DNA from 3 places in the Paenibacillus terrisolis genome. Region 2 is predicted to be linked to each of the others. Evidence: a T-box and tRNA genes for the amino acid it is inferred to sense, from the RefSeq annotation. Region 2 holds a T-box; the other regions hold tRNA genes.
The links. A T-box is a leader RNA that pairs with one kind of tRNA and senses whether it is charged. The one in region 2 lies ahead of ACI48K_RS10875 (valine--tRNA ligase), so its partner is inferred to be a tRNA-Val.
Positions count from the first base shown of each region.

Region 1 (6,245 bases), on a different contig from region 2:
CATATTCGGGGTAAGCTTAGCTACTCGCTATATATTAACGATGATATCTTTTACAGCGCGGACATGAAATTCCAGCCTGAGTTGCTGGCCAAATTGGTCACGGAACGGGGCTGCCGCAAAATTTTGCACGAAGTCCAGCTGACCGGGCCCGGTGAAGTACATACAACGCTTCAGGAGCTGCTGTCCCTGCCTCCCGAAATTCGCAGCCTGATCTCCTTAATGCATTACGGGGACGAGATGGAATCATTCATCGGGGCCACCGGGGAAATGGATTTTCTGCGGCAGCATCAAATTTATACGGTTTAGTTGAAATTGAAAAAAACACCCTCTCGAATGTTAAAATTCAAGAGGGTGTTTGGTTTTACCGATAGAGGCCTTCGGTTGCGTGCGACTTAGTCAAAACTTGGCAAGGCGTCGAGGTTGTTGGTCGGATCTCCGTCGGCGTCGCCGCGGATATGCATTTCCCCGTCTCTTCCTTTAAATAGGTTTACGCCGGCAATAGCCCCCGCTTTGACTTCCTTCAGCGCCTGCTCATAATCGAGGACGCGGCCGCTGGAGGTTTTAAAAGCTTCCAGGTCGCCATCGCCATTTTTGCGGACGGCGATAAACGTTTCTCTTGTATTCAAGGCCATCGTATATCACATCTCCTTAGCTTGGGATATGTGTATAGCGTGCCCTGATTTTCAGAAAACCATTTATTTAGGCTTTCAGCGGTTTTTCCATCCGCACATGCGGAATACCGGCATCGTCGAACGGCTCGGCGGAAATCGTGGTATAGCCCAGCTTAGCGTAAAACCGTTCGGCGTGACACTGCGCGTCCAATACCGATTTCGTCAGGCCAAGTTCGCGTCCCAGCTCTTCCAGGGCGAGCAGCAGTATTTTGCCGATCCCCTGCGACCGAAACGTTTGGCGAACCGCAATCCGCTGCATTTTGGCCGAGTTATCTTTGTAATAAATCAATCTTCCCGTTGCCGCATAAGCCCCATCTATTTCAATCAGGAGATGATGAACATCCGGCCCGATTGTGTCGTACTCGTCAATTTCCAGTTCAATCGGCACCTTCTGTTCCTCCACAAAAACTTCCTTGCGGATCTCCAGACAACGCTTTAAATACTCGTCCGTTTTCACCGGAATGATTGTTGCTGCTGCCATAAATTTCCCTCCCAGGATGACCGAAACCTAATGTTCGCTAATTGCATTATTATACAAAATTTTTGATATCATGTATAGTTCGATATGATATATGCAATCTTGGCGAACTGGAAAATCGGAGGGTGAGATAAAGCTTCAATGGTTGCGGCTAACGCAGCAAACGTGGTGTCAGACGTTGCCGTTATATTCTAATCCAGCGGGACCATGCTTTCTTTGGAATAAACGTCTTTCGTAATGGTCGGGGAGTACACGTCGTCGGAAACCGATGTTCCGAAACTCCATGGGAAGCTCCGCGTTTGCCGGTTCATCGTCTCCTGAATGGATTCCAGGCTGCAAGCGCTGAGAAGCGCCAATGTCAGAAAGCTGACGGCAACGGTGGTTAACACGGCGACAAACGACGTCGTAAATCCGGTCTCTCCACTTCCGGAAACCCCGTTTCTTTTTGAGCTATGACGATTCAAAGCTTTGAAAAACTGCATCATTTCAATTCCTTTCTGCACCGATCTGAAGTTATTCCATTGATGTCCCAACCCGCCGCCTTTTATACAAAAAAAGTTGACAGAAGCCTGCCATCTTGATATGATAAATTTTGTCTTCACTATAATCTGATCTGCTAGCTCAGCTGGGAGAGCACCATCTTGACAGGGTGGGGGTCAGAGGTTCGAGCCCTCTGCAGATCATAAGAAAGAACCCTTACGTTGTAAGGGTTCTTTGCTTTTTCTATACTTCATAAGTAAAGATAAAAAGGCATTCTACCTGGAAGTTAAAATATAAGTTGAGCAGTATCACATTAAAGTTCTCAAAAAGGAGACAAAATACAATGAATAATACCCATTCATCAAAAGTGCTTGGTCAATTCTTAAAATCAAGAAGAGAACGCCTACAACCGGAAAAAGTCGGAATCACAGAGACAACTAGACGAAGGACGCCTGGCTTACGCAGAGAAGAAGTCGCTTATATGGCTAATGTGAGCACTACTTATTATACATGGTTGGAGCAGGGACGGGATGTTAAGCCCTCCGAAGAAATTTTACGGAATATTGGAAAGGCTCTGCAATTGAATAAAGATGAGCTCATGCACCTAATCGATCTATCGGAGCTTGGCAGCTTGCGCTCCCAAGAAGATATTGATGAAGATGAGGAAGAAGACAGTACTTCTTTGTATTCAGCTGTGGAACAGCTTAGCTATCCATCCTTTATTATAAACGACAGCACAGAAGTATTAGCTTGGAACAAAGCAGCGGAGATGGTTATCTCTGACTTCAATGCATGGCTTAAAGAAGAACGCTATATGTTGAATATTATTTTTTCTGATGAAAAAATCAGGGAGCAAATGGTAAACCGTGATGAATTTATCTCGTACAGTGTGGCGGTATTTCGCGGGGTATGCGATCGTCACCCGGATCATCCGGAGTACCTCGAGAGAGCCGGATGGCTATGCGAGAAATATGCAGAATTCAAATCATTATGGGAGCAGCATGACGTAGAGCAGAAGAAGATTACCTGTGGAATTTTTCAACACCCGGAGGTTGGCTTATTGGAATTTCAAGCACATTCTTTATCCGTTGACGGCAATCCAACTTTACACTGGAGTATATATACGCCTGCTAGCGTAGAAACGGAGGAAAAGTTAATGTCACTGCTAGCATAAAACACATGAACTTTAAAATAGTCATTTTTACAGAGTCCATGAAACGTACAGGCTGAAATCCAGCTTCGACATTGTTCATGGATTCTTTTGTATATAAATCCTGGGCAGGCATCATTTCTATTAATAGAATGCTCAATTATAAAGTGGTAATTATATTACTAGCATAAACATACTGCGGCTAACCTCCATAACCGTCGCTATAATTAGTAGCAGCGACAAAAAGGAGGAATTCTTATGAAAACATGGTTTATTACTGGAGCGAATGGCGGATTGGCATATCCAATGCTGGAGGTATTGCTTGAGAGAGGAGATCGTGTTGCCGCTACAGTGCGCAAACCGCAAGCACTCGATGAATTGCAGAAAAAGTATGGTCTAAATTTATGGCGGACAACGCTTGATTTAACGGAACCACAATCTATTAAACAGGCTGTGAACCGAGCGATAGAAGATCTCGGAACCATTGATATTTTAGTAAACAATGCCGGATATGGAATGTATGGGGCTGTGGAGGAAGCGAGTGACGATCAAATCGAGCACTTGTTTCAAACTAATTTTTTGGGATCGCTGCGAGTCGCCCGCGCTTTTATGCCCTATTTCAGAGCCCTAGGCAAAGGCCATATTGTTCAAATTGCAAGCATGGTCGGACAAATCTCCGGTCCGGGTTTAGGATTGTACAGTGCTTCCAAATGGGCGGTTGAAGGAGCTTTTGAGGCGCTTGCCAAAGAAGCGGCTCCATTTAATATTAAGCTCACAATGATAGAACCCGGCGGAATTCGAACTGGATTTTTTTCCGCAAATGGCGTAATTGAACAAGAATTGGAGGCATACCACGATCAACCCGCCAGGGAATTCATTAGATATTACAGTACCAAAGAAGGCATAGATACGCTCCTCGGCGATCCGCAGAAGATGGCAAAAGTCATCATTCAACGTGTTGACGAAGGAAATGGCCCTTTGCGTTTAGCTTTGGGCAGCGATGCTTATGAGGAAATAAAGGCAGCTCTAACGTCAAGGCTGGCAGATTTGGAAGCACAAAAAGAATTGTCCTATTCTACCGATGTCTGAACACCGTGCAACGGATCCAGTACCTACCGTCCGCTCCAATTGGCATGTACAAACCATTATTGAATCTCGCCGCTAATTTCAAGCTCCAGAATATCGCTATACCAATCACGGGCAGGCTCAGTACTTCATACGGGAACAAAGACGGTGCCGATTGGGTTCAAAATGGGCGATTGCATGTTCTTATTTCCCCAATAACGAAGTTAATGCCGGCGAGTGACGTCGAAATTAAAGCCCTAACGGATCGTATAACCCTTATTTTTGAAATTTGAATCATGCGAGCAGTTTAACGGACTCAGATGATCTTATTTCGCCGATTAGCAGGCTTTTGCTGCCGATTTAGCCGAAATAACGACTTTTGAGTCCGTTAGGTTTGAAATGGGGCTATTTTGCGCGAAAATAAGGTGTCTACGATTCGTTAGAGTCTGCCATGGAAACAGGCTTATGCGGCTGTGCCGTACACTGGGCTCCATGTTCTCTTCTCGCATAGTTCACCATGGTAACATGGTTAATGCCTGCGAGCTTCCATCCCGAGCACTTCATGCAACACGCGATTCCCCTAACCGCTGCCACATACCCGCGCATAACGATCAAAAAGCTCAATAGTCCGCCCAGTTCGCCACTTGCCCTCACTGCGACTTACGCCGCAAACGAGCGAATATGCGCGATCATCGTGTCCAGTCCCGCAATCAGCGGGCCGGGCTCACGGCGGACCTGGGACAGCAGCAGCCCTCCCTGCAGAGCGGTCAGCAGTGCCAGGGCCAAACGGTCGGGTTCCGCTTCGGGTCGCAGGACTCCTCGTTCATGCATGAGGCGAAGCCCTTTGCGAAGCTCCTCCTCCCATTTGGCAAAGCAGGAGGCGAGCTCAAAGCGAGCTTCCGGCTCTTTTTCTGACAGCTCGCTGGCCAAAGAACCGATCGGACAACCGCCCAGGAAATGCTGCTTGCTCTGGCTCTCGACGATGGCGTCCCTCCATGCCTCAAGCGCTTCAAAACTGTCGAAATGGTCGAAGAACGACTGCTGCCCCCCAAGTACCGTATCGGACTGATAATCAATAACCGCTAAGACTAACTCCCTCTTTTCTTTAAAATAGTGGTACAGCTGCGAAGCGCTCACCTTCGCCGCCTTTTGCACATCCTCCACGCTTGTTCCGGAAACGCCCCGCCCCAGGATCAGCTCTGCGGCCGCGGCCACGATGCGGCCGCGCGTTTCTTTTCCCTTATTGGTCAATTTAGCCGTATTGGCTTTGGTTTTGGTTTCGATTGAATTGTTCATACGCACATCATAACAAAAATGGAGTTGACAATCCAGAATTTTACCCATATGATGGAATCGCGGGTAGGAATGGAGTAAACGCTCCAAAAAAATATATCAAAAAACGCGGCGGATGCCAGCAATCTCCAACACGTATTGGGGCATCCACAGAGCGCAAAGGAGAGATTTTCATGTCTTTAAACGAAGTTATGGAAGCGGAGAAACAACAATTCATCGCCAACACGCCGGCTGAGGTTCACGGCGAAATGTTTCGGATGATCCGGGAGCAGCAAGAATCGGGCATCGCCTATGGTTTACGGGAAGGAGACAAAGCGAAGGATTTTAACCTGGTCAATCCGTTAGGGGAACCCGTCAATTTATATGATGAGCTCGCCAAAGGCCCGGTGGTCTTAACTTTTTACCGCGGGGGCTGGTGTCCTTACTGCAATATGCAGATGCGGGCCTATGAGAAGATTTTGCCGGAGATCCAGGCGCTTGGCGGCCAACTGATCGCCATCAGTCCGCAAAGCCCCGACAACACGCTGTCCCAGAAGGAAAAAGAAAGCTTGAGCTTCCAAGTGCTCAGCGATACGAACGGCTTGGTTGCAGCCAAATACAATATTCTGTTTGACGTGCCGGAGTACATACGGGATCTGACTCAAAACCTGCTCGGTATTGATCTGGCGGAGTACAACGCAACCGACCGCTGGATTCTTCCCATTCCTTCCACCTTCATGATCGACGAAAGCGGCATTATCCGTTCGGCGTATGTCCAACCCGATTTTATGAAACGTCAAGAGCCGCATGAAATTCTGGCTCAGTTGAGAAAATTGTGAGGCCCACCCCTAAGGTTTAACATATGGAAAGGGACAACCCGCCGCCATTAAAAATGGCCTCCAGGTTGTCCCTTTGTACTTCTAGATGCTGCCCAAATCACTTCCGCGGATATTCCACCCGGTACCTGGCCGAGTCGACCCATTCGCCCCGGGCGAAGTCTCGCCCCTTGACCTCAACGCGGTCTTCGTAAATTTCAACGTAATATCCTTGGCTTCCGTCCTTATGTTCATCGGCATCGGTCCACAAATAAGCGACCGAAGCGGCATTAAACATGGCCGGTAACCTGCCC
Region 1 covers NZ_JBKFGG010000003.1:98,197-104,441, forward strand. Annotated here, with positions in the region: gene ACI48K_RS03785 (MBL fold metallo-hydrolase) at 1-306, shown strand, start outside; gene ACI48K_RS03790 (DUF3892 domain-containing protein) at 393-632, opposite strand; gene ACI48K_RS03795 (GNAT family N-acetyltransferase) at 700-1,152, opposite strand; gene ACI48K_RS03800 (hypothetical protein) at 1,341-1,682, opposite strand; tRNA gene ACI48K_RS03805 (tRNA-Val) at 1,760-1,832, shown strand; gene ACI48K_RS03810 (helix-turn-helix transcriptional regulator) at 1,973-2,803, shown strand; gene ACI48K_RS03815 (SDR family oxidoreductase) at 3,038-3,868, shown strand; gene ACI48K_RS03820 (TetR/AcrR family transcriptional regulator) at 4,505-5,140, opposite strand; gene ACI48K_RS03825 (peroxiredoxin-like family protein) at 5,311-5,955, shown strand; gene ACI48K_RS03830 (metallophosphoesterase family protein) at 6,053-6,245, opposite strand, start outside.
Region 1: it has a tRNA-Val gene. The T-box ahead of ACI48K_RS10875 (valine--tRNA ligase) is inferred to sense a tRNA for this amino acid. The anticodon was not compared.

Region 2 (6,245 bases):
GCATTTCTCCGGATTTGACCTGCCTGGGTAAGGTCATCGGGGGCGGGCTGCCGGTTGGAGCCTATGGCGGGAAAAGGGAAATCATGGAGCAAATTGCTCCGTCGGGTCCGATTTATCAAGCGGGTACACTGAGCGGCAATCCGCTGGCGATGGTGGCCGGCTTTACAACGCTGTCCCTGCTTACTCCGGAGGTTTATGACCGCCTGGAGAGATTATCCGCGAAGCTCGAAGCCGGCTTTGCGAAAAATGCCGAAGTGCGCGGGATCCCGTGTACGATCAACCGCGTCGGCTCCATGGTTTGCCCGTTTTTTACCGAACAAAACGTCATCAATTACGCGGCGGCCAAGAGCAGCGATCTCGACCTGTTCCGCCGGTATTTCGCCGCGATGGTGGAAGAAGGGATCAGCGTGGCGCCGTCGCAGTTTGAAGGCATGTTCGTTTCAGGGGTACATACGGACGAGGATATCGAAGCGACGATCGAGGCCCATCGCCTCGCGCTGCAAAAGCTGTGAGCCCCTCGGTATCCGCGGTTCGGCGCGGGGAATGGCTTGAGCTCATGCCGGGAAAGCCGTCCCGCACGGAAACCGGCGACCGGCTCGAAGCCACCGTGTCTTGGCTGGAAGGGTCGCTGGGCGCCCCTTCCAAGCTGCTGCGCCGCCTTCTGGCGGAAAACGGCATCAAGCTTGCCGGCGACCGGCTTCGCCTGCACCTCTTTCCGCCCAAAACATCGCAATACGCTCCCTATGAACGGGAGCTTTCCATTTTATACGAGGATGATTTTTGCCTCGTTGTCCATAAACCCGCCGGCGTCAAAGTGCATCCGGACGGCGTTGGCGGGTCCCAAGCTACACTGGCCAACATGGTTTCCGCGCTGTATTCCCTGCGTGGTGAACCGGTTGCTCCCGCGCATATCCACCGTCTCGACGAAAACACGTCCGGGCCGGTGCTGTATGCCAAAAACGAATACGCTCAGCTTAAGCTGGACGAGGCGATGAGCCGCAAGGAAATCGGGCGCACATACGTTGCTTTTGTCCAGGGGATTGTCGGTTCCGAGTTGATCAGGATCGATCAGCCGATCGGCCGGGACCGGCATCATAATCAACGGCGCCGGGTTACATCGTCCGGCAAGCCGGCGGTCACCCATGTCGAACTGCTGGAGACTTTTCCTAACGGACAAGCTTCTTTGGTACGTTTGACCTTGGAAACGGGGCGAACCCACCAAATCCGTGTACATATGAGCCATGCCGATCATCCCCTAATCGGAGACGCGTTGTATGGAGGCAGCACCAGGCTGCTCCACTATCAGGCGCTTCATGGAGAAAGCCTTGCTTTTCCCCATCCGCTGACAAGCGATGCCGTCCAGGTTTCTGATCCTTGGCCGACCGCATGGGAAAATCTCAGGGACAAACTTCTGTAGCTGGGGGATTCGCCGCCGTTTCGGGGAAAAAGCAGGCATGTGCCTCTTTTTTAAGCATATAGATAAAACGAGTGATGATTTGGGTCATTGGATCATGGATGCTGAATCATGTTTTTTCGATATGCTGAAGGGAGGTAATGCATTTGGTTGATCAATCCTATGGTCTTCGATTCGATATTTATGAACGCGTTCATTTATCGGAAGAAGTGATCGGTATCGAGGAACTGGAGGAAATCGAGCTCTACCCGAAAATCCAGGTGGTGCCCGGAGATGAATATGCCGCGCTGCGCGGTCATTTACTGTTATCGGGACTGTACCGGGGGGACGGGGAAACCCGCGAACTGGAGCATTGGATTCCGGTCGAAATTACGATTCCGCTCAGCCGGGTGAACAAACTGGAAGATATTACGGTGGAAATCGAGAATTTCGACGTGGATTTGCTGAGCAGCCGCAGCCTCAACATCACGGGGGTGCTGTCGCTCCAAGGGGTTGAAACCTCTTCTCTGTTGGCCGAAACGGATGAGTGGAAAGACCGGGAGTTTACGACGGCGCATGTGGTGCCGGACATCCGGGCCGAAGAGGCTTTGGAGGAAACGACCGAAGACGCCGCCTTCGCGGGTGAATCCCAAACGCCTTATTCGTTCCCGGCGGAAAGTATTGCCGAATGGCAGACATTCTCCGGAGAACAGCCGGAGCAAGAGCGGAGTGCGGACGAGCCGGAAGAAGTTCTATCATGGACGGAGGATTATTCCGCTTATCAAACGCCTAAGTTATGGGCGGACAAGGAATCCGCTCCGCAGGAAAACCACTACGGGATTCAGGAATTTCATCCTGCGCAAGAGCCGGAGGGAAACGTCTGGTTTCAAGGGGAAATTCGTCCCTTCGCGGAAGCGCAGCCTCAGCCTGAGTATATTGAGGAGCGCATTAAGGAAGCGGTGGCGGAAGAGGCGCATCCAATAACGGAAAATCCGGGCTTTGAAGCCGAGACGGAAACAGCGAACGAAGAAGTCGAAGGCACGGAAATCGAAGCCGAACCCAATGAGGAAGCAAACGAAGAAGTTGCCGGGGAATCGGAGGCTCCGAAAGCGGCGCAGCCGGAAGAGAAAAAGGAGCTTAAAATCGCGCTTGGCAGCAAAAAGAAAAGCGAAAGCGAATCGGGCGAATTTTTCGGATTAAAGAAGCTGATTTCTCACCGGTCTCCGGGCGAGCCCGAGCAAACCTTCGAGGCCTCCTACTCTTCTGCCGAAGCTTCCTCCGACTTGGGCGACGGCGAAGAGCTGCGCTGGAAGAACCTGTTTATCGGCAATTCGGAGGAACAAACCCCGTTCCGCACAGTAAGGCTGGTTATCGTTCAGCGCGAGGAAACGCTGGATGATATCGCTCAGCGCTATCATTTGAGTTCGCGGGAATTGCAGCTTTATAACCGCCTCTCCGAGCATCATCTGGCGGAAGGTCAAGTTTTGTACCTTCCATAATCGCCGGCATGGCCGACACGCTTTATTAAAACTGCGCGATGCATGATTTCGCGCAGTTTTTTGTTTTGCGGGTGTTTATAGGCCCTGCCGCCCGTTTTTGTGTCAAATATTGACTCCTGCGCGCATTCGGGATATGATAATACAGATAAACAAGAAATGACTTGACAATCAACGTCGAATGGGAAGAGTAGGCAGTGAACCCTTCAGAGAGCGGGATTGAATCGCTGGAAGATTCCGTAGGATGATGAACTGGCCGAAGTCGCCCGGGAGTTGCCTGTTTGAGCAGTTGAAACGCCATTGTTAGAACAGGCCGGCCGCAGCCGTTATTTGCATGAGTGTCGCGAGTGCCGCCGGTGCTTTTTCCGATTTGATTTGGGAATTCCGGGCCTTGCGAAACAAAGGTGGTACCGCGAAAGCAAGCCTTTCGTCCTTTGCGACGAGAGGCTTTTTCTGTTTTCCGCCTTAAAGAGTGGATAAACCATGGCCGAGCGGACGCGAAAGAAGTCCTTGCCGCAAATCTTAAGGGATGCTGCTGCTTGCTCAAGGCTATGCTTAATTGTGATGGAGGTCGAATATATGACAGAAAACCAAGGTCAGCAGTCCATGGCAGAAATGCCAACCACGTATGATCCGAAAGCGGCTGAACAGAAATGGTACAGCTACTGGATGGAGAACGAGTTTTTCAAAGCCGGTCAAAGACCGGAAGCCAAACCTTTTACGATCGTTATTCCGCCGCCAAACGTTACCGGCATGCTTCATATCGGCCACGCTTTGGACTTTACGCTGCAGGATATCCTGATCCGGACCAAGCGGATGCAGGGTTTTGACGCTTTATGGCTTCCCGGTTCTGACCATGCGGGCATCGCTACCCAAACCAAGGTGGAGCAAAAACTTCGCGAACAAGGAATTACGCGCTACGATCTCGGCCGCGAAAAGTTCCTGGAGCAGGTGTGGGCATGGAAAGACCAGTATGCCGAAACGATTCACGAGCAATGGGCGAAAATGGGCTTCTCGCTCGACTTTTCCCGTGAGCGTTTTACGCTTGACGAAGGGCTCTCGCAAGCGGTCCGCGAGGTATTCGTCAAACTCTATGAAAAAGGCCTGATCTACCGGGGCAAATATATCATCAACTGGGATCCGGCGGCACGTACGGCGTTATCCGATATTGAAGTTGAGTATAAAGAGGTTAACGGTCATCTGTATCACCTGCAGTATCCTCTGACCGACGGAAGCGGCTCGATTACGGTTGCGACCACCCGTCCGGAAACGATGCTCGGCGATACCGCGGTGGCGGTTCATCCGAAAGACGAGCGCTACGGCCATCTCATCGGCAAGACGCTGCTGCTGCCGATCGTGAACCGCGAAATTCCGATCATCGCCGATGAATACGTCGAGAAAGAGTTCGGCAGCGGCGCGGTTAAAATTACCCCGGCGCATGATCCGAACGACTTCGAGGTTGGGCTTCGCCATGATTTGCCGCAAATCACCGTTATGGACGAAACCGGCACGATGAATGCCGCCGCCGGCAAGTACCAAGGACTTGACCGCAGCGAATGCCGTAAGCAAATCGTTAAGGATTTGCAGGATATGGGCGTTTTGATCAGAATCGAAGATCATGTGCATCAAGTCGGACATAGCGAACGTACGGGCGTTGTCGTAGAACCGTATTTGTCCACGCAGTGGTTCGTGAAGATGAAGCCATTGGCCGAAGTGGCGATCGAAGCGCAAAAATCCGGCAAAGGCGTTAACTTTGTTCCCGATCGTTTCGATAAAACCTACTTGCAATGGATCGAAAATGTCCGTGACTGGTGTATATCTCGCCAATTGTGGTGGGGACACCGCATTCCGGCGTGGTACTGCGAAGCAACCGGTGAAATGGTTGTTGCCCGCAGCGAAGAGGAAGCCCGCGCCAAACTGGGCCGTGACGATTTGAAGCAGGACGAGGATGTGCTCGATACCTGGTTCAGCTCCGCGCTCTGGCCGTTTTCCACGCTGGGCTGGCCGAATACGGACAGCGAAGATTTCAAGCGCTTTTTCCCGACAGACGTGCTGGTAACCGGCTACGACATCATTTATTTCTGGGTTGCCCGGATGATCTTTACGTCGCTTGAATTTACGGACAAAATTCCGTTTAAGGACGTTCTCATGCATGGTCTTGTGCGTGACAGCGAAGGACGGAAAATGTCCAAATCGCTCGGCAACGGTGTCGATCCGCTTGAAGTTATCGATAAATATGGCGCGGACGCCATGCGATATATGATTTCAACCAGCAGCACCCCGGGGCAGGATTTGCGTTTCCGTTGGGAACGCGTCGAGCAGGCCCGGAACTTCGCCAACAAGATCTGGAACGCATCGCGCTTTGCGCTTATGAATCTGGAAGGCGTAACTTACGAGGATATCGATATCAGCGGAGACTTGTCCACCTCGGACCGCTGGATTTTGCACCGGTTCAATGAAACGGCCAAGGAAGTTACCCGTTTGATCGATGCTTATGAATTCGGCGAGACCGGCCGGGTGCTGTATAACTTTATTTGGGATGACCTTTGCGACTGGTACATCGAATTCGCGAAGCTGTCGTTCTACGGGGAAGACGCCGGGGCGAAACGGAAAACCCAATCCGTGCTTAGCTTTGTGCTTGACCGTACGCTGCGTTTGATTCACCCGTTCATGCCGTTTATTTCCGAGGAAATATGGCAGCATTTGCCGCATCGTGGCGAAACGGTCACCTTAGCGGAATGGCCGAAATACGATCCGGCGCTGGAAGCACCGGATGCCGTTCAGGAAATGAGTCTCTTGATCGACATTATCCGTTCGGTCCGCAACATTCGCGCCGAAGTCAACGTGCCGATGAGCAAAAAGATCGAACTGCTTGTCAAACCGGGCAGCGAAGAATTGCTGGACATTCTTGGCCGCAACGAGCATTATATTCGCCGCTTCTGCAACACCTCGGAATATGAGGCTTCATTATCGGCCGCCGTGCCGGATAAAGCCATGACCGCGGTCGTGACCGGAGCCGAACTTTATTTGCCGCTCTCCGGCCTTATCGACATCGCGCAGGAAATCGAACGTTTGAACAAGGAGTTCGATAACCTGAATAATGAAGTGGAGCGCGTGGAGAAAAAGCTCGCCAACGAGGGTTTTGTTGCAAAAGCGCCGGCGAAGGTGATCGAGGAAGAACGCGCCAAAATGGCGGACTATAGCGAAAAACGCGATAAAGTGCTGGCCCGGATCGAAGAATTGAAAGGCTAAGCAAACCAAAATAGATGAAGGTGACTAGCATGGGGGATCAAACCGACGAAGAAATACAACCGCTGCAGATCGGAAGTTATGCTGAAGCGGTAGATTGGATTAAT
Region 2 covers NZ_JBKFGG010000009.1:26,407-32,651, reverse strand. Annotated here, with positions in the region: gene hemL (glutamate-1-semialdehyde 2,1-aminomutase) at 1-512, shown strand, start outside; gene ACI48K_RS10885 (RluA family pseudouridine synthase) at 557-1,417, shown strand; gene ACI48K_RS10880 (LysM peptidoglycan-binding domain-containing protein) at 1,561-2,892, shown strand; T-box leader at 3,058-3,327, shown strand; gene ACI48K_RS10875 (valine--tRNA ligase) at 3,469-6,141, shown strand; gene ACI48K_RS10870 (bifunctional folylpolyglutamate synthase/dihydrofolate synthase) at 6,171-6,245, shown strand, end outside.

Region 3 (6,245 bases), on a different contig from region 2:
CCATTACAATATCGAGGTCGAGCTCAGCGATATGTACAACATTCTTTGCCTGATTACTCCGGGAGATACGCAGGAAACGGTAGAAACATTGCTGACGGCCCTGCGGGATCTTGCCCATATCTATAAAGACAACAGCGCCAACGAACTTATCGTTAAAGTGCCGGAAATTCCACATCTATCGCTGATTCCGCGCGATGCCTTTTACGCGGATACGGAAGTAATACCGTTTAAAAAATCCGCGGGCCGGATTATCGCCGAATTCATCTACGTATACCCGCCGGGAATTCCGATTTTGCTGCCGGGAGAAGTTATTTCACAGGACAACATCGATTACATCGTGGACCACGTTGAGATCGGGTTGCCCGTCAAAGGCCCGGAAGACCGTTATATCGAAAATGTCAAAGTGATCGTGGAAGCGGACCCGATATTCTAATCCGGCTTCCGTCCCTGATCAACGCAAAAAGCACCCCGGATATTCGTCCGAGGTGCTTGTTTTTTGTTTATGCTTTATTAAACCGTTTATTATAATCCGGGACTTGTCTTAGGCTTCGTCCATTTGGGAAACGAGCTGGTTATAAGCCTCTTCCACTTGTTTCCATTCTTCTTCGTCTTCAATATTATAAAGCACCATTTCTTCGTTCTCTTCTTCCATACGGAGAATGATGCCGTCCGCTTCCGGATTGTTCCGTTCCAGCAGCAGCGCATATACCTTTTCACCTACGTCGAACGTTTCGACAAGAACCATCTCTACGTCATTGCCTTGTTCGTCGGTCAGCGTCAACACAAACTCTTCATGCTCATGATCGTGATCATGGTCATGTCCGCAGCCACAAGCTTCACCATGCTCGTGATGGTGATGATGGTCGTGGTCATGTCCGCATGCGCATGCTTCACCGTGTTCGTGATTATGATCGCTCATTGAAATACCTCGCTTTAAAGTGGTTTAATGGGTTGTAACCTGTCGGTCCTCTCGTATCGTATCATTTTTGCCCGGGATCGGTCAATTTACGAGTTTTTTCCGGTTATTTCAGCACATTGATCCCTTTTTTCGAGACCAATACAAAGTCGGTGCTGCTGGAGGACTGCATGTAGAAACCAACGGTGTATTTGCCCACCGTTTTAAAATCATAGGTGTAATCGTTCGTACGGAACCAGAAGTGATCCTGCTGATCCTTAATATCGGCCGTTTGAATGACCTTCTCGGAGCCGTCAGGCGCCGTAATGGACACGCGAACCGCAGAGATATTCGTTTTCAATTCGTCAATTTGCGCTAACACGCTGAACTTGATTTTGGCTGTTTCCTTCACGTCTCCGAACATTTTATCGTCCGTCTGCCACAGGGACAGATGTACGTTCGGTTTATAATATTTTACCGTTTTAGAGGCATCATCATACTCAACCAATCCGTCAAGATTGCGAACAGGAACGTAAGTCTTACCATCAACCACGTACCCGCCGTCTTCTATTTCGCTACCATTTAATAAGAATTTAACCTTCTGGGAAGCCGCGTCGGCGAATAGCAAGGAACCGCCCATCAGAGAGAAAGCAACAACGAGTAATGCAACTCTTCTCCATTTCATGTAATGAACCCCTCCATATGATTCATGTTGATGTAAAATTATACTCTAACGAGGAGTCCAAGTTGCGGTCTTCTCTACGAATAATGGCATTTTTTTTGAGATCCCGCGCTAGTTGCTTTCGTTTCCGGGACAAATCGTGTACATTTAGGGTAAAAAGCGGATCTTTGCAAGGAGGATGAAGTTAACGTGGCACTTATGCTTCGGATGCTGGGAACGGGCGGAGCTTTCGCCAAAAAGTACTTTAACAATAACGCACTCTTATCGTCGGAGGATTTTACGCTGCTGATCGATTGCGGAATTACGGCTCCGCTTTCGCTTCATCAATTGGGACAACCGCTCGAAGAGATCGATGCCATCCTCGTTACGCACACTCACGCCGATCATGTCGGCGGGCTCGAGGAACTGGCTTTCCGCATGAAATACGTCGTGGGCCGAAAGCCGATTCTTTATGTTCCCGAAAAACTGGCTGGGCCGCTGTGGGAAAATACATTAAAGGGCGGACTTTCACAGGACGGCATCGCCTCTTTGGAAGACGCCTTCGAGGTCCGGCTCTTGAAGGAAGGTGCGGCTACCCCATTGTCGCGGAGCTTGAAGGCGGAGATCATGGAGACGCCACATATTCGGGGTAAGCTTAGCTACTCGCTATATATTAACGATGATATCTTTTACAGCGCGGACATGAAATTCCAGCCTGAGTTGCTGGCCAAATTGGTCACGGAACGGGGCTGCCGCAAAATTTTGCACGAAGTCCAGCTGACCGGGCCCGGTGAAGTACATACAACGCTTCAGGAGCTGCTGTCCCTGCCTCCCGAAATTCGCAGCCTGATCTCCTTAATGCATTACGGGGACGAGATGGAATCATTCATCGGGGCCACCGGGGAAATGGATTTTCTGCGGCAGCATCAAATTTATACGGTTTAGTTGAAATTGAAAAAAACACCCTCTCGAATGTTAAAATTCAAGAGGGTGTTTGGTTTTACCGATAGAGGCCTTCGGTTGCGTGCGACTTAGTCAAAACTTGGCAAGGCGTCGAGGTTGTTGGTCGGATCTCCGTCGGCGTCGCCGCGGATATGCATTTCCCCGTCTCTTCCTTTAAATAGGTTTACGCCGGCAATAGCCCCCGCTTTGACTTCCTTCAGCGCCTGCTCATAATCGAGGACGCGGCCGCTGGAGGTTTTAAAAGCTTCCAGGTCGCCATCGCCATTTTTGCGGACGGCGATAAACGTTTCTCTTGTATTCAAGGCCATCGTATATCACATCTCCTTAGCTTGGGATATGTGTATAGCGTGCCCTGATTTTCAGAAAACCATTTATTTAGGCTTTCAGCGGTTTTTCCATCCGCACATGCGGAATACCGGCATCGTCGAACGGCTCGGCGGAAATCGTGGTATAGCCCAGCTTAGCGTAAAACCGTTCGGCGTGACACTGCGCGTCCAATACCGATTTCGTCAGGCCAAGTTCGCGTCCCAGCTCTTCCAGGGCGAGCAGCAGTATTTTGCCGATCCCCTGCGACCGAAACGTTTGGCGAACCGCAATCCGCTGCATTTTGGCCGAGTTATCTTTGTAATAAATCAATCTTCCCGTTGCCGCATAAGCCCCATCTATTTCAATCAGGAGATGATGAACATCCGGCCCGATTGTGTCGTACTCGTCAATTTCCAGTTCAATCGGCACCTTCTGTTCCTCCACAAAAACTTCCTTGCGGATCTCCAGACAACGCTTTAAATACTCGTCCGTTTTCACCGGAATGATTGTTGCTGCTGCCATAAATTTCCCTCCCAGGATGACCGAAACCTAATGTTCGCTAATTGCATTATTATACAAAATTTTTGATATCATGTATAGTTCGATATGATATATGCAATCTTGGCGAACTGGAAAATCGGAGGGTGAGATAAAGCTTCAATGGTTGCGGCTAACGCAGCAAACGTGGTGTCAGACGTTGCCGTTATATTCTAATCCAGCGGGACCATGCTTTCTTTGGAATAAACGTCTTTCGTAATGGTCGGGGAGTACACGTCGTCGGAAACCGATGTTCCGAAACTCCATGGGAAGCTCCGCGTTTGCCGGTTCATCGTCTCCTGAATGGATTCCAGGCTGCAAGCGCTGAGAAGCGCCAATGTCAGAAAGCTGACGGCAACGGTGGTTAACACGGCGACAAACGACGTCGTAAATCCGGTCTCTCCACTTCCGGAAACCCCGTTTCTTTTTGAGCTATGACGATTCAAAGCTTTGAAAAACTGCATCATTTCAATTCCTTTCTGCACCGATCTGAAGTTATTCCATTGATGTCCCAACCCGCCGCCTTTTATACAAAAAAAGTTGACAGAAGCCTGCCATCTTGATATGATAAATTTTGTCTTCACTATAATCTGATCTGCTAGCTCAGCTGGGAGAGCACCATCTTGACAGGGTGGGGGTCAGAGGTTCGAGCCCTCTGCAGATCATAAGAAAGAACCCTTACGTTGTAAGGGTTCTTTGCTTTTTCTATACTTCATAAGTAAAGATAAAAAGGCATTCTACCTGGAAGTTAAAATATAAGTTGAGCAGTATCACATTAAAGTTCTCAAAAAGGAGACAAAATACAATGAATAATACCCATTCATCAAAAGTGCTTGGTCAATTCTTAAAATCAAGAAGAGAACGCCTACAACCGGAAAAAGTCGGAATCACAGAGACAACTAGACGAAGGACGCCTGGCTTACGCAGAGAAGAAGTCGCTTATATGGCTAATGTGAGCACTACTTATTATACATGGTTGGAGCAGGGACGGGATGTTAAGCCCTCCGAAGAAATTTTACGGAATATTGGAAAGGCTCTGCAATTGAATAAAGATGAGCTCATGCACCTAATCGATCTATCGGAGCTTGGCAGCTTGCGCTCCCAAGAAGATATTGATGAAGATGAGGAAGAAGACAGTACTTCTTTGTATTCAGCTGTGGAACAGCTTAGCTATCCATCCTTTATTATAAACGACAGCACAGAAGTATTAGCTTGGAACAAAGCAGCGGAGATGGTTATCTCTGACTTCAATGCATGGCTTAAAGAAGAACGCTATATGTTGAATATTATTTTTTCTGATGAAAAAATCAGGGAGCAAATGGTAAACCGTGATGAATTTATCTCGTACAGTGTGGCGGTATTTCGCGGGGTATGCGATCGTCACCCGGATCATCCGGAGTACCTCGAGAGAGCCGGATGGCTATGCGAGAAATATGCAGAATTCAAATCATTATGGGAGCAGCATGACGTAGAGCAGAAGAAGATTACCTGTGGAATTTTTCAACACCCGGAGGTTGGCTTATTGGAATTTCAAGCACATTCTTTATCCGTTGACGGCAATCCAACTTTACACTGGAGTATATATACGCCTGCTAGCGTAGAAACGGAGGAAAAGTTAATGTCACTGCTAGCATAAAACACATGAACTTTAAAATAGTCATTTTTACAGAGTCCATGAAACGTACAGGCTGAAATCCAGCTTCGACATTGTTCATGGATTCTTTTGTATATAAATCCTGGGCAGGCATCATTTCTATTAATAGAATGCTCAATTATAAAGTGGTAATTATATTACTAGCATAAACATACTGCGGCTAACCTCCATAACCGTCGCTATAATTAGTAGCAGCGACAAAAAGGAGGAATTCTTATGAAAACATGGTTTATTACTGGAGCGAATGGCGGATTGGCATATCCAATGCTGGAGGTATTGCTTGAGAGAGGAGATCGTGTTGCCGCTACAGTGCGCAAACCGCAAGCACTCGATGAATTGCAGAAAAAGTATGGTCTAAATTTATGGCGGACAACGCTTGATTTAACGGAACCACAATCTATTAAACAGGCTGTGAACCGAGCGATAGAAGATCTCGGAACCATTGATATTTTAGTAAACAATGCCGGATATGGAATGTATGGGGCTGTGGAGGAAGCGAGTGACGATCAAATCGAGCACTTGTTTCAAACTAATTTTTTGGGATCGCTGCGAGTCGCCCGCGCTTTTATGCCCTATTTCAGAGCCCTAGGCAAAGGCCATATTGTTCAAATTGCAAGCATGGTCGGACAAATCTCCGGTCCGGGTTTAGGATTGTACAGTGCTTCCAAATGGGCGGTTGAAGGAGCTTTTGAGGCGCTTGCCAAAGAAGCGGCTCCATTTAATATTAAGCTCACAATGATAGAACCCGGCGGAATTCGAACTGGATTTTTTTCCGCAAATGGCGTAATTGAACAAGAATTGGAGGCATACCACGATCAACCCGCCAGGGAATTCATTAGATATTACAGTACCAAAGAAGGCATAGATACGCTCCTCGGCGATCCGCAGAAGATGGCAAAAGTCATCATTCAACGTGTTGACGAAGGAAATGGCCCTTTGCGTTTAGCTTTGGGCAGCGATGCTTATGAGGAAATAAAGGCAGCTCTAACGTCAAGGCTGGCAGATTTGGAAGCACAAAAAGAATTGTCCTATTCTACCGATGTCTGAACACCGTGCAACGGATCCAGTACCTACCGTCCGCTCCAATTGGCATGTACAAACCATTATTGAATCTCGCCGCTAATTTCAAGCTCCAGAATATCGCTATACCAATCACGGGCAGGCTCAGTACTTCATACGGGAACAAAGACGGTGCCGATTGGGTTCAAAATGGGCGATTGCATGTTCTT
Region 3 covers NZ_JBKFGG010000004.1:97,794-104,038, forward strand. Annotated here, with positions in the region: gene ACI48K_RS04525 (aminotransferase class I/II-fold pyridoxal phosphate-dependent enzyme) at 1-433, shown strand, start outside; gene ACI48K_RS04530 (DUF1292 domain-containing protein) at 542-919, opposite strand; gene ACI48K_RS04535 (copper amine oxidase) at 1,023-1,580, opposite strand; gene ACI48K_RS04540 (MBL fold metallo-hydrolase) at 1,767-2,501, shown strand; gene ACI48K_RS04545 (DUF3892 domain-containing protein) at 2,588-2,827, opposite strand; gene ACI48K_RS04550 (GNAT family N-acetyltransferase) at 2,895-3,347, opposite strand; gene ACI48K_RS04555 (hypothetical protein) at 3,536-3,877, opposite strand; tRNA gene ACI48K_RS04560 (tRNA-Val) at 3,955-4,027, shown strand; gene ACI48K_RS04565 (helix-turn-helix transcriptional regulator) at 4,168-4,998, shown strand; gene ACI48K_RS04570 (SDR family oxidoreductase) at 5,233-6,063, shown strand.
Region 3: it has a tRNA-Val gene. The T-box ahead of ACI48K_RS10875 (valine--tRNA ligase) is inferred to sense a tRNA for this amino acid. The anticodon was not compared.